2 regions of the Streptomyces sp. NPDC037203 genome follow, and region 1 is predicted to be linked to the other one. Evidence: riboswitches for the same ligand, from Rfam matches in the RefSeq annotation. Region 1 holds a riboswitch; the other holds the start of a gene.
What was found. Region 1 has a riboswitch for cyclic di-AMP ahead of ACZ7EC_RS31965 (transglycosylase family protein). Riboswitches for the same ligand answer to the same signal wherever they lie in the genome.
Positions count from the first base shown of each region.

Region 2: it holds a riboswitch for cyclic di-AMP, as region 1 does, so the genes downstream of both, ACZ7EC_RS21260 (M23 family metallopeptidase) here and ACZ7EC_RS31965 (transglycosylase family protein) in region 1, are expected to answer to the same signal.

Region 1 covers NZ_JBVJUC010000018.1:82,099-87,674, reverse strand. Annotated here, with positions in the region: gene ACZ7EC_RS31980 (nucleoside triphosphate pyrophosphohydrolase) at 1-59, shown strand, start outside; gene ACZ7EC_RS31975 (cytochrome P450 family protein) at 56-1,339, shown strand; gene ACZ7EC_RS31970 (transglycosylase family protein) at 1,553-2,659, shown strand; cyclic di-AMP (ydaO/yuaA leader) riboswitch at 2,836-3,005, shown strand; gene ACZ7EC_RS31965 (transglycosylase family protein) at 3,010-3,726, shown strand; gene eno (phosphopyruvate hydratase) at 4,321-5,576, shown strand, end outside.
Region 2 covers NZ_JBVJUC010000007.1:256,788-262,363, reverse strand. Annotated here, with positions in the region: gene ACZ7EC_RS21270 (M16 family metallopeptidase) at 1-574, shown strand, start outside; gene ACZ7EC_RS21265 (M16 family metallopeptidase) at 592-1,962, shown strand; cyclic di-AMP (ydaO/yuaA leader) riboswitch at 2,207-2,367, shown strand; gene ACZ7EC_RS21260 (M23 family metallopeptidase) at 2,381-3,124, shown strand; gene ACZ7EC_RS21255 (GntR family transcriptional regulator) at 3,323-4,009, shown strand; gene ACZ7EC_RS21250 (HPr family phosphocarrier protein) at 4,225-4,506, opposite strand; gene ACZ7EC_RS21245 (bifunctional acetate--CoA ligase family protein/GNAT family N-acetyltransferase) at 4,652-5,576, shown strand, end outside.

The DNA of each region.
Region 1 (5,576 bases):
GGACGTACCGGGACGCGATACGCAGGGCGGAGGGGCTGCCGGATACGGTCGAGGAGTGACCGACCAGCTTCGCCCCGACGACCCCGCGCCCGCCGCTCCCGAGCTGTTCACCTGGGAGTTCGCGGCCGACCCCTACCCGGCGTACGCATGGCTGCGCGAGCACGCGCCCGTGCGGCGGACGCGGTTGCCCAGCGGGGTGGAGGCGTGGCTGGTCACCCGGTACGCGGACGCCCGGCAGGCACTGGCCGACCAGCGGCTGAGCAAGAACCCGGCGCATCACGACGAGCCCGAGCACGCCAAGGGCAAGACCGGCATTCCGGGCGAGCGCAAGGCCGAGCTGATGACGCATCTGCTGAACATCGACCCGCCGGACCACACCCGGCTGCGCCGACTGGTCAGCAAGGCGTTCACCCCCCGCCGGGTCGCCGAGTTCGCGGACCGGGTGCAGGAGCTGACCGACCAGCTCATCGACCGGTTCGCCGAGCGCGGTTGTGCCGACCTCATCCACGAGTTCGCCTTCCCGCTCCCCATCTACGCCATCTGCGACCTGCTCGGCGTCCCGCGCGAGGACCAGGACGACTTCCGGGACTGGGCCGGCATGATGATCCGGCACGGGGGAGGCCCCCGCGGCGGCGTCGCCCGGTCGGTGAAGAAGATGCGCGGCTACCTCGCCGAGCTGATCCACAAGAAGCGCGAGGCACTGCCCGCCGAGCCCGCCCCCGGCGAAGACCTGATCTCCGGTCTCATCCGCGCCTCCGACCACGGCGAGCACCTCACCGAGAACGAGGCCGCGGCGATGGCCTTCATCCTCCTGTTCGCCGGCTTCGAGACCACCGTCAACCTCATCGGCAACGGCACCTACGCCCTGCTCACCCACCCCGAGCAGCGCCACCGCCTCCAGGCGGCCCTGGCCCGCGGCGACGACGAGCTGCTGGCCACCGGGGTGGAGGAACTGCTGCGCTACGACGGCCCGGTGGAGCTGGCCACCTGGCGGTTCGCCACCGAGCCGCTCACCATCGGTGGACAGCGGATCGCGCCCGGCGACCCGGTGCTCGTCGTCCTGGCCGCCGCCGACCGGGACCCGGAGCGGTTCGAGGACCCGGACACGCTCGACCTCGGCCGCCGCGACAACCAGCACCTCGGGTACGGCCACGGCATCCACTACTGCCTGGGCGCCCCGCTCGCCCGCCTGGAAGGGCAGAAGGCGCTGGCCACGCTGCTGACCCGGCTGCCCGACCTGCGGCTCGCCGCCGACCCGGCCGAGCTGCGCTGGCGCGGCGGGCTCATCATGCGGGGACTGCGCACCCTGCCGGTGGAGTTCACCCCGCCCACCCGGTAGTCCGGGCCCGCTCAGCCGAGGCGCCGCCGTGCCCGACGGGTGAGCCGGAAGGTGACGCAGCGGAGGGGCCGACGTTCACCTCTGTGATCTTCGCGTGATCTCTGCGGCATGAACTTGTGACAAGTGATCGTGTGCCGATACCTTCACCCCTCAGCGCGGCGGGCCCGCATCATCCGCCGCGCCGGTCCCCGCCGTCGCTCGAAAGGCTCCCGCATGATCTCCGGGAACGGTCGTCACCGCCGCCCCCGTCAGGCCCCGGCCCTCCTCGTCGCGGCCGGCGTGACCGGCTCCGCCATCGCCATCCCGCTGCTCGGCGCCACCGGCGCCCACGCGGCCGACGGCACCACCTGGGACAAGGTCGCCAACTGCGAGAGCGGCGGCGCCTGGAGCGCCGACCCCGGCAACGGGTACTACGGCGGCCTCCAGATATCCCAGGACGACTGGGTCGCGTACGGCGGGACGCAGTACGCCTCCTCGGCCGACCAGGCCAGCCGCTCGCAGCAGATCGCCGTGGCCGAGAAGATCCTCAAGGACAAGGGCACCGCGCCCTGGGCCACCTGCGCCCTGCTGTCCGGGCTGACCTCGAACTCCGGTTCGGTGAACGTCGATCCGGGCGTCGGCGACGGTGACAGCGGCAGCGGCCAGACCGGCGGCACGACCGACCCCTCCGGCCTGCCCGACCCCTCTTCCCCGGCCGGTACGCCGAGCGGCGACCAGGACGGCACCGGAACCGGCACCGGTTCCGGCAAGGCGTCCACCGACTCGTCCAGCCCCTCCTCTTCACCGAGCCACGCCTCGGGCTCCGGCTCCGGCAAGCAGACCGGCAAGCACACGAGCCCGCAGCCGGGCAAGCGCACCGGCACCGGCACCGGCACCCCCGCCCCGGACCCGTCCGGCCCCTCCGGTTCGACCTCCTCGGCCCCCTCCGCCTCCACCCCGCCGTCCGCGCCGGCCCACGGCTCCGGAACGCCCACGCCCTCCACCGGCACCCCGGCCAACCCCGAGCAGGCCGCGGGCACTTGGAATCTGGTCGACACCGGAGCCCTCGGCGGCGGGCGCCACCGCGGCGGCAGCGCGGACGAAAGCGCGGCAAACGGACAGAACGACTCTGCCTCCGGCCGGCACGCGACCCACGAGCCGGACAGCTACACCGTCCGCCAGGGCGACTCGCTGAGTGCCATCGCCGACTCCCTTGACGTGGACGGCGGATGGCACGCGCTCTACGCCGCGAACAAGAAGGTCGTGGGCGCCGACCCGAATCACATCACCGCCGGTCAGACCCTGAAAGTCGGTGACGAAACGGGCGCGGACCAGGGCTAGTTGACGCCCCACTTGATCGCTAAATGTCCGGTTTGGCGAAAGTGTGGGATGAGTCTCAGAAGCCCTGATCGTCTTTGAAATTCCGCGGATCACCTGGCTACGGTCAAGGCCGCTCGTCACCACGAGCCCCGGCGGCCGCAACGCCGAATCCTGCCAGCGGCTTCCGGGAACAGTCGTCGCGTCAAGCGCCGCAGGCAGGAGCGGGGGACCCAAGGTAGGCGCCGGGCCCGGCAGTTGATGCCGGACCGGCTTGGGGTGAAGCCACACCTCCGGGAGGAGGGGTGGCCGGGCAACTCAACCGGCCCGAACCCGACAGCTCACCTCGCAGGCGTCGGTGAGGGGATCGTTCCATGCTGTTTTCCGGCAAGGGCAAGCACCGCCGTCCGTCCAAGGCCGTCCGCGCCGTCACGCTCGCCGGTGTCACCGGTGCCGCCGTGGCCGCTCCGCTGATGGCGGCCGGCGGCGCCTCCGCCGCCACCGCCTCCCAGTGGGACACGGTCGCCCAGTGCGAGTCCGGCGGCAACTGGGCCATCAACACCGGCAACGGTTACTTCGGCGGTCTCCAGTTCTCCGCCTCCACCTGGGCCGCGTACGGCGGTACCGCCTACGCGCCGACCGCCGACAAGGCCAGCAAGTCGCAGCAGATCTCCGTCGCCGAGAAGGTCCTGGCCGCGCAGGGCAAGGGCGCCTGGCCGGTCTGCGGCACGGGTCTGACCGGCACTCCGTACAACGGCTCCGCCCCGACGACCACGTCGTCGTCCGGCACCGCCACCCGCTCCACGGACCAGCAGGCCGCCACCCGCTCCACCGAGCGCACCACCCCGGCCCCGTCCAAGTCCACGAGCACCTCCACCGGCTCGTCCGCGGGCAAGACCGTCACCACCCCGACCGGCAAGAAGGTCAAGAAGGGCGACGGCGAGTACAAGGTGGTCAAGGGCGACACCCTCAGCTCCATCGCGGCCGCGCACCACGTGGCCGGCGGCTGGAAGAAGCTGTTCGATCTGAACAAGGACATCATCGACAACGCCGACCTGATCTTTCCGGGTCAGCAGCTCCACTTGAAGTAACCCGGCCCGGCCACGGCCGCCGCGAGCCCCGCACGGGGCTCGCCCGGCTCCGCTCACCCGGCCCGACGGGCCCCTCGCAGCGCGACGGGCCCATCGCAGGGGGCGGCCCCCGACGTCGTACCCCGGTGTCGTACCCCCGCCGCCGCGCCCCCGAGGGCCCGCCCCCCGGCGGCCCGGAGGAACCCCGCCCCTGGTGACCCGCCCCAACGGCCAGGGGCACCCACCCCCCGGTGGGCCCCCATCCCCCAGCGGGCCCCCACCCCCCCGGCGGCCTCCGAGCCCCAGGGCCCACCCCCCCCGGTGGCCCCCAGGCCCCGGCCCCGTCCCCCCAAAGCCCCCCACCCCGGCGCGATTCCCCCGTTCGCGCCGGGGTGGGGTCTTGCGTTCTCCCGGTCTCCCGGTCTCCCGTCGGACCCTGTCCGGGTCCTGTTTTGTTCCGGTAGTGAACAATAGGTACCGTCTGCATGTCCCCGTCGCTCACCAGGCAGTCGGTCGGTGGTCCGCGACGCCGGGACGGTTAGGCTCTAGTCGCAAGGGCGCAGCCGCACGGCCGCCTCCCGCACTTCCAGCGTCACATCCAAGAAGGAGATGCTCGTGCCGTCCATCGACGTCGTCGTAGCCCGGGAAATCCTGGACTCCCGAGGCAACCCCACGGTCGAGGTCGAGGTCGGCCTCGACGACGGCAGCACCGGTCGTGCCGCCGTTCCGTCCGGCGCCTCCACCGGCGCCTTCGAGGCCATCGAGCTGCGCGACGGTGACCCCAACCGCTACCTGGGCAAGGGTGTCGAGAAGGCCGTCCTCGCCGTCATCGAGCAGATCGGCCCGGAGCTGGTCGGCTACGACGCCACCGAGCAGCGCCTGATCGACCAGGCCATGTTCGACCTGGACGCCACCGACAACAAGGGCTCGCTCGGCGCCAACGCCATCCTCGGCGTCTCCCTGGCCGTCGCGCACGCCGCCTCCGAGGCGTCCGACCTGCCCCTCTTCCGCTACCTGGGCGGCCCCAACGCGCACCTGCTGCCGGTGCCGATGATGAACATCCTGAACGGCGGCTCGCACGCCGACTCCAACGTGGACATCCAGGAGTTCATGATCGCGCCGATCGGCGCCGAGTCCTTCTCCGAGGCGCTGCGCTGGGGTGCCGAGGTCTACCACACCCTCAAGAAGGTCCTGAAGCGCCAGGGCCTGGCCACCGGTCTCGGTGACGAGGGCGGCTTCGCCCCGAACCTCGGCTCCAACCGCGAGGCCCTGGACCTGATCCTCGAGGCCATCAAGGAAGCCGGGTACGCGCCCGGCGAGCAGATCGCCCTCGCCCTCGACGTCGCCGCCTCCGAGTTCTACAAGGACGGCAAGTACCTCTTCGAGGGCAAGGAGCGCTCCGCCGCCGAGATGACGGAGTACTACGAGGAGCTGGTGGCGGCCTACCCGCTGGTCTCCATCGAGGACCCGCTGTTCGAGGACGACTGGGCCGGCTGGAAGATCATCACCGACAAGCTCGGCGACAAGGTCCAGCTCGTCGGCGACGACCTGTTCGTCACCAACCCCGAGCGCCTGGCCCGCGGCATCGAGGAGGGCACCGCCAACGCCCTGCTCGTCAAGGTCAACCAGATCGGCTCGCTGACCGAGACCCTGGACGCCGTCGAGCTGGCCCAGCGCAACGGCTTCAAGTGCATGATGTCCCACCGCTCCGGCGAGACCGAGGACGTCACCATCGCCGACCTGGCCGTCGCCACCAACTGCGGCCAGATCAAGACCGGCGCCCCGGCCCGCTCCGAGCGCGTCGCCAAGTACAACCAGCTGCTGCGCATCGAGGAGATCCTCGACGACGCCGCGGTGTACGCCGGCCGCAG
Region 2 (5,576 bases), on a different contig from region 1:
ACGCGCGTGCGACGCGGCCGACCTCGCCCTGACCGTCCTCGGCGGCGGCGAGTCCTCCCGGCTGTACAACCGGCTGGTGCGGCGCGACCGTACGGCCGTCGCGGCCGGCTTCGGGCTGCTGCGCCTGGCCGGCGCGCCCTCCATGGGCTGGCTCGACGTGAAGACCTCCGGCGACGTCGAGGTGCCGGTCATCGAGCGGGCCATCGACGAGGAGCTGGCCCGGTTCGCCGAGGAGGGCCCCACCGCGGAGGAGATGGAGCGCGCCCAGGCCCAGTTGGAGCGCGAATGGCTGGACCGGCTCGGCACCGTCGCCGGCCGCGCCGACGAACTGTGCCGCTACGCCGTCCTGTTCGGCGATCCGCAGCTCGCCCTGAACGCCGTGCAGCGCATCCTGGAGGTCACCCCCGAGGAGGTCAGGGAGGTCGCCAAGGCCCGGCTGCGCCCCGACAACCGCGCGGTCCTGGTCTACGAGCCGAAGTCCCCGCAGGCCGTCGAGGACGCCGATCTGCCCGAGGACCCGGAGTCGGAGGCCACCGTAGAGGCCGGAAACGAGAACGAGGAGACGGCCAAGTGACCGAGCAGCTCGCCACCATGGACTTCCACCCGCAGCCGCAGGCCGGCGAGGCGAAGCCGTGGGCCTTCCCGGCCCCCGAGCGCGGCGCGCTCGACAACGGCCTGACCGTGCTGCGCTGCCACCGGCCCGGCCAGCAGGTCGTCGCCGTCGAGGTGCTCCTGGACGCCCCCCTGGAGGCCGAGCCGGCCGGCCTGGACGGCGTCGCCACCATCATGGCGCGGGCCTTCTCGGAGGGCACCGACAAGCACTCCGCCGAGGAGTTCGCCGCCGAGCTGGAGCGCGCGGGCGCCACCCTGGACGCGCACGCCGACCACCCCGGCGTCCGGATCAGCCTGGAGGTCCCGGCCTCGCGCCTGGCCAAGGGCCTCGGTCTGGTCGCCGACGCGCTGCGCGCCCCCGCCTTCGCCGAGAGCGAGATCGAGCGGCTGGTCCGCAACCGCCTGGACGAGATCCCGCACGAGCTGGCCAGCCCCGCCCGCCGGGCCGCCAAGGAGCTCTCCAAGGAGCTGTTCCCGGCCACCGCGCGCATGTCCCGGCCGCGCCAGGGCACCGAGGAGACGGTCGAGAAGATCGACGCGGCCGCCGTACGCGCCTTCTACGACCGCCATGTGCGCCCCGCCACCGCCACCGCGGTCGTGGTCGGCGACCTCACCGGCATCGACCTGGACGCCCTGCTCGGCGAGACCCTGGGCGCCTGGACCGGCACGCCGGGCACGCCTCGCCCGGTGCCCGCCGTGACGGCCGACGACACCGGGCGTGTCGTCATCGTGGACCGGCCCGGTGCCGTCCAGACGCAGCTGCTCATCGGCAGGGTCGGCCCGGACCGGCACGACCGGGTGTGGCCCGCCCAGGTGCTCGGCACCTACTGCCTCGGCGGCACCCTCACCTCCCGCCTGGACCGCGTGCTGCGCGAGGAGAAGGGCTACACCTACGGGGTGCGCGCGTTCGGACAGGTGCTCCGCTCCGGACCCGACGGCAACGGCGCCTCCATGCTGGCCATCAGCGGCTCCGTGGACACCCCCAACACCGGCCCGGCGCTGGACGACCTGTGGAAGGTGCTGCGCACCCTCGCGGCGGAGGGCCTGACCGACGCCGAGCGGGACGTCGCCGTGCAGAACCTCGTCGGGGTCGCGCCGCTGAAGTACGAGACCGCGGCGGCCGTCGCGGGCACGCTCGCCGACCAGGTCGAGCAGCACCTTCCCGACGACTTCCAGGCGACGCTCTACCGGCAGTTGGCCGCGACGGGCACCGTGGAGGCCACCGCGGCGGTCGTCAACGCCTTCCCGGTGGACCGCCTGGTGACGGTTCTGGTGGGTGACGCGTCCCAGATCAAGGCGCCGGTCGAGGCGCTGGGCATCGGCGCGGTCACCGTGGTGGCGGCCGAGTAACCACCCGCACGGGCAGCCCCCTTAGGGGCGAGACCCCGACAGCGGACGGGGCCCTGACGGCCAACGGGTCGTCAGGGCCCCGCTTTGTTCCACTCTCTCCCCAGGATGTCCGAATTGGGGCGGAGGTTGCCCGTCTGCCCTGTGGGATGCGCTACAAAAGCCGCCTTCTGTTTGGGGATTGCCGGCCGGTCCGCTTAGCGTCATCCCGGTTGTCCGTCGGGCAGTGCGCCGCAGCCGCGGCACCGGACAGCCATCGCCGAGTCCCCGAGGCGCGAGCCAGGGGAGCCGGGGACCCACTTGTCCCTGGGGTGAATCGGGCCCGTCCGCGCGCGAGCGCGGCGCCCGTAGGAGACCTTCCTGCTCCGAACCCGTCAGCTAACCCGGTAGGCGAGAGGGAAGGAAAGGAACAGCCACGCACATGGCGTTCGCATGCGCCACCGGGAAGCACCGCAAGCCCGGCCGGGTCAAGCGCACCACCGCCCAGGCGGCCGGTATCGCGGCCCTGACCACCACCGGTGTCATCGGCACCCTCGCCGCGTCCCCGGCGCTGGCCGCCGAGACCCCCGTCGAGCAGACCGGCCTGACCCCGGTGCTCGCCGCGAGCGACGACCTCGCCGAGCACATCGACGCCCAGGCCGTCGCCCAGCAGCGGATCGCCGAGCACGAGGCGGCCGAGAGGGCCGCCGCCGTGCGCGCGAAGGAGGCCCGCGAAGCCAGGGCCCGCGCCGCCCGCGAGGCCGAGCGCAAGCGGCTGAACGCCTTCGTCGCCCCGATCGCGCACTCCTACGTGTCCACCGGCTACAAGGCCAGCAGCTCGCTGTGGTCCTCCGGCTCCCACACCGGTATCGACTTCCACGCGATGACCGGCACCCCCGTGCACGCGGTCGGCGCCGGCACCGTCGTCTCCACCGGCTGGGGCGGGGCGTACGGCAACCAGATCGTGCTCCGCATGGCCGATGGCATGTACACCCAGTACGGCCACCTGTCGTCCATCGAGGTCACGGTGGGCCAGCAGGTCACCGCGGGCCAGCAGATCGCCCTGTCCGGCGCGACCGGCAACGTCACCGGCCCGCATCTGCACTTCGAGGCGCGCACCAGCCCCGACTACGGCTCCGACGTCGACCCCATCGCGTACCTGCGCGGTCACGGCGTGAACGTCTGACCGACCGCACGGCACCGAAAGCCCCGGCCCACCCGGCCGGGGCTTTCGCCTTTCCCGGATGTTCCCGTCCGGCCCTGTCCAAAAAATATCCATGGATCGAGGCCCGCCGTCGGAAATTCCGGCCCGGTGGAATAGAGTCACGGAAAACACGCGTTCGTCGTCGGCGTCGTGTCGCGGGTATTAAGGCGGAGGTCGGTCATGCGTATTCCGGCGCAATCGGTGTGCACGGCGATCCGGGACGACATCGTCGCCGGCGCCCTCGAACGGGGGAGCCGGCTCACCGAGGAGGTGCTCGCCCGCCGCTACGGCGTCTCGCGCGTCCCCGTACGCGAGGCCCTGCGCACCCTGGAGGCGGAGGGCTTCGTGGTGACGCGCCGGCACGCGGGCGCCTGCGTGGCCGAGCCGACCGAGCAGGAGGCCGCCGACCTGCTGGAGATGCGGCTGCTCCTGGAGCCGCTCGGCGCCGCGCGGGCCGCCCGGCGCCGTACCGAGGCCCATCTGAAGGTGCTGCGCGGCCTGGTCAGGCTGGGCCAGGAGCGCGCCAGGAGGGGCGGCAGCGAGGATCTGCGCGCCCTGGACGGCTGGTTCCACGAGACGCTGGCCCAGTCCTGCGGCAGCCCCTCGCTGACCTCGGCGCTCGTCCAACTGCGCCACAAGATCGCCTGGATGTACACGGTGGACGCGCCGTCGGACGCGGTCGGCACCTGGGCCGAGCACGGCGCCATCGTGGACGCGGTGGCGCGCGGCGACAGTGAGCGCGCCCGCACGGTGACCGCGCTGCACACCGAGCGGGCGACGGCGGCGCACCGGCTGCGGCTGTCCGGGGCCGCGGCGCGTGTGCGGGCTTCGCAACATGCCGTAAACATGTCCGGTGCGCGGAATTAACACGGGTGCCGTATACAAAGTGGTGGGAATATCCGGCGGGCGCGTATTTCCGGGTGCCCTGAATTCCCTGGAGGCTGCCCACCCGGAATTCTCGGCATGGCCGATACGGCGGCGCCCGGAAAACACGGAAGCCGCGCCACCCGCTGGGGGATGACGCGGCTTCACGAATCCGGCCCGGACTTTCTCGGACCCGAACCCGGCCCGTCCCGGACGGCTCAGACCGTCTCGGGCAGCTCCTCCAGGCCCTCGGCGACCAGCTTGGCCAGCCGGTCCAGGGCGGCGTCCGCGCCCTCGGCGTCGGAGGCGAGTACGATCTCCTCGCCGCCCTGGGCGCCCAGGCCCAGAACGCCCAGCATGGAGGCCGCGTTGACCGGGGTGCCGCCGGCCTTGCGGATCGTCACCGGGATGCCTGCGGCCGTGGCGGCCCGGACGAAGATGGAGGCGGGGCGGGCGTGAAGACCCTCGGCCCAGCCGACGTTGACGCGGCGCTCAGCCATGTGTTGCTGCCCTTCACTGTTCAGGGTTGTCTAGACCAGTGTTCCATATCCTGAAGCGTGCCAGAAGAGGGGCTGCGCATCCCCTCCGCGGTGCTCCACAGACTGCCCCGCGCCGTTGTCGGACGCGAGCCGTACGCTGGGCCCCATGCGAACCTCGGCGGAACCGCAGGGCCGGTACGAGTACCCGGCGCACTGGGAGGCGGACGTGGTGCTGCGGGACGGAGGCACCGCCCGCATCCGTCCCATCACCGTCGACGACGCCGACCGCCTGGTCCACTTCTACGAGCAGGTCTCCGACGAGTCCAAGTACTACCGCTTCTTCGCCCCTTACCCCCGGCTGTCCGCCAAGGACGTCCACCGCTTCACGCACCACGACTTCGTGGACCGGGTGGGCCTCGCGGCCACCGTGGGCGGCGAGTTCATCGCGACGGTGCGCTACGACCGCATCGGGGCCGGCGGCGCGCCCGCGTCCGGTCCCGCCGACGAGGCCGAGGTCGCCTTCCTGGTGCAGGACGCCCACCAGGGCCGGGGGGTCGCCTCCGCCCTCCTCGAACACATCGCGGCCGTCGCCCGCGAACGGGGCATCCGCCGCTTCGCCGCCGAGGTGCTGCCCGCCAACACCAAGATGATCAAGGTGTTCACGGACGCCGGGTACACCCAGAAGCGCAGCTTCGAGGACGGCGTCGTACGCCTGGAGCTGGACCTCGAACCCACCGACCGCGCCCTCGCCGTGCAGTACGCGCGCGAGCAGCGTGCCGAGGCGCGCTCGGTGCAGCGGCTGCTCGCGCCCGGCTCCGTCGCGGTCGTCGGCGTCGGCCGCGCGTCCGGCGGGGTCGGCCGCGGCGTCCTGGCCAACATCCGCGACGCCGGGTACGCGGGCCGGCTGTACGCCGTGAACAAGGCCTTCCCCGAGGACCTCGCCGAGGTCGACGGGGTGGCCGCCTACCGCTGTGTGCGGGACATCGGCGCCCCGGTGGACCTCGCCGTCGTCGCCGTACCGGCCGAGCACGTGCCCGCGGTGGTCGCCGAGTGCGGGGAACACGGCGTCCAGGGGCTCGTCGTCCTCAGCG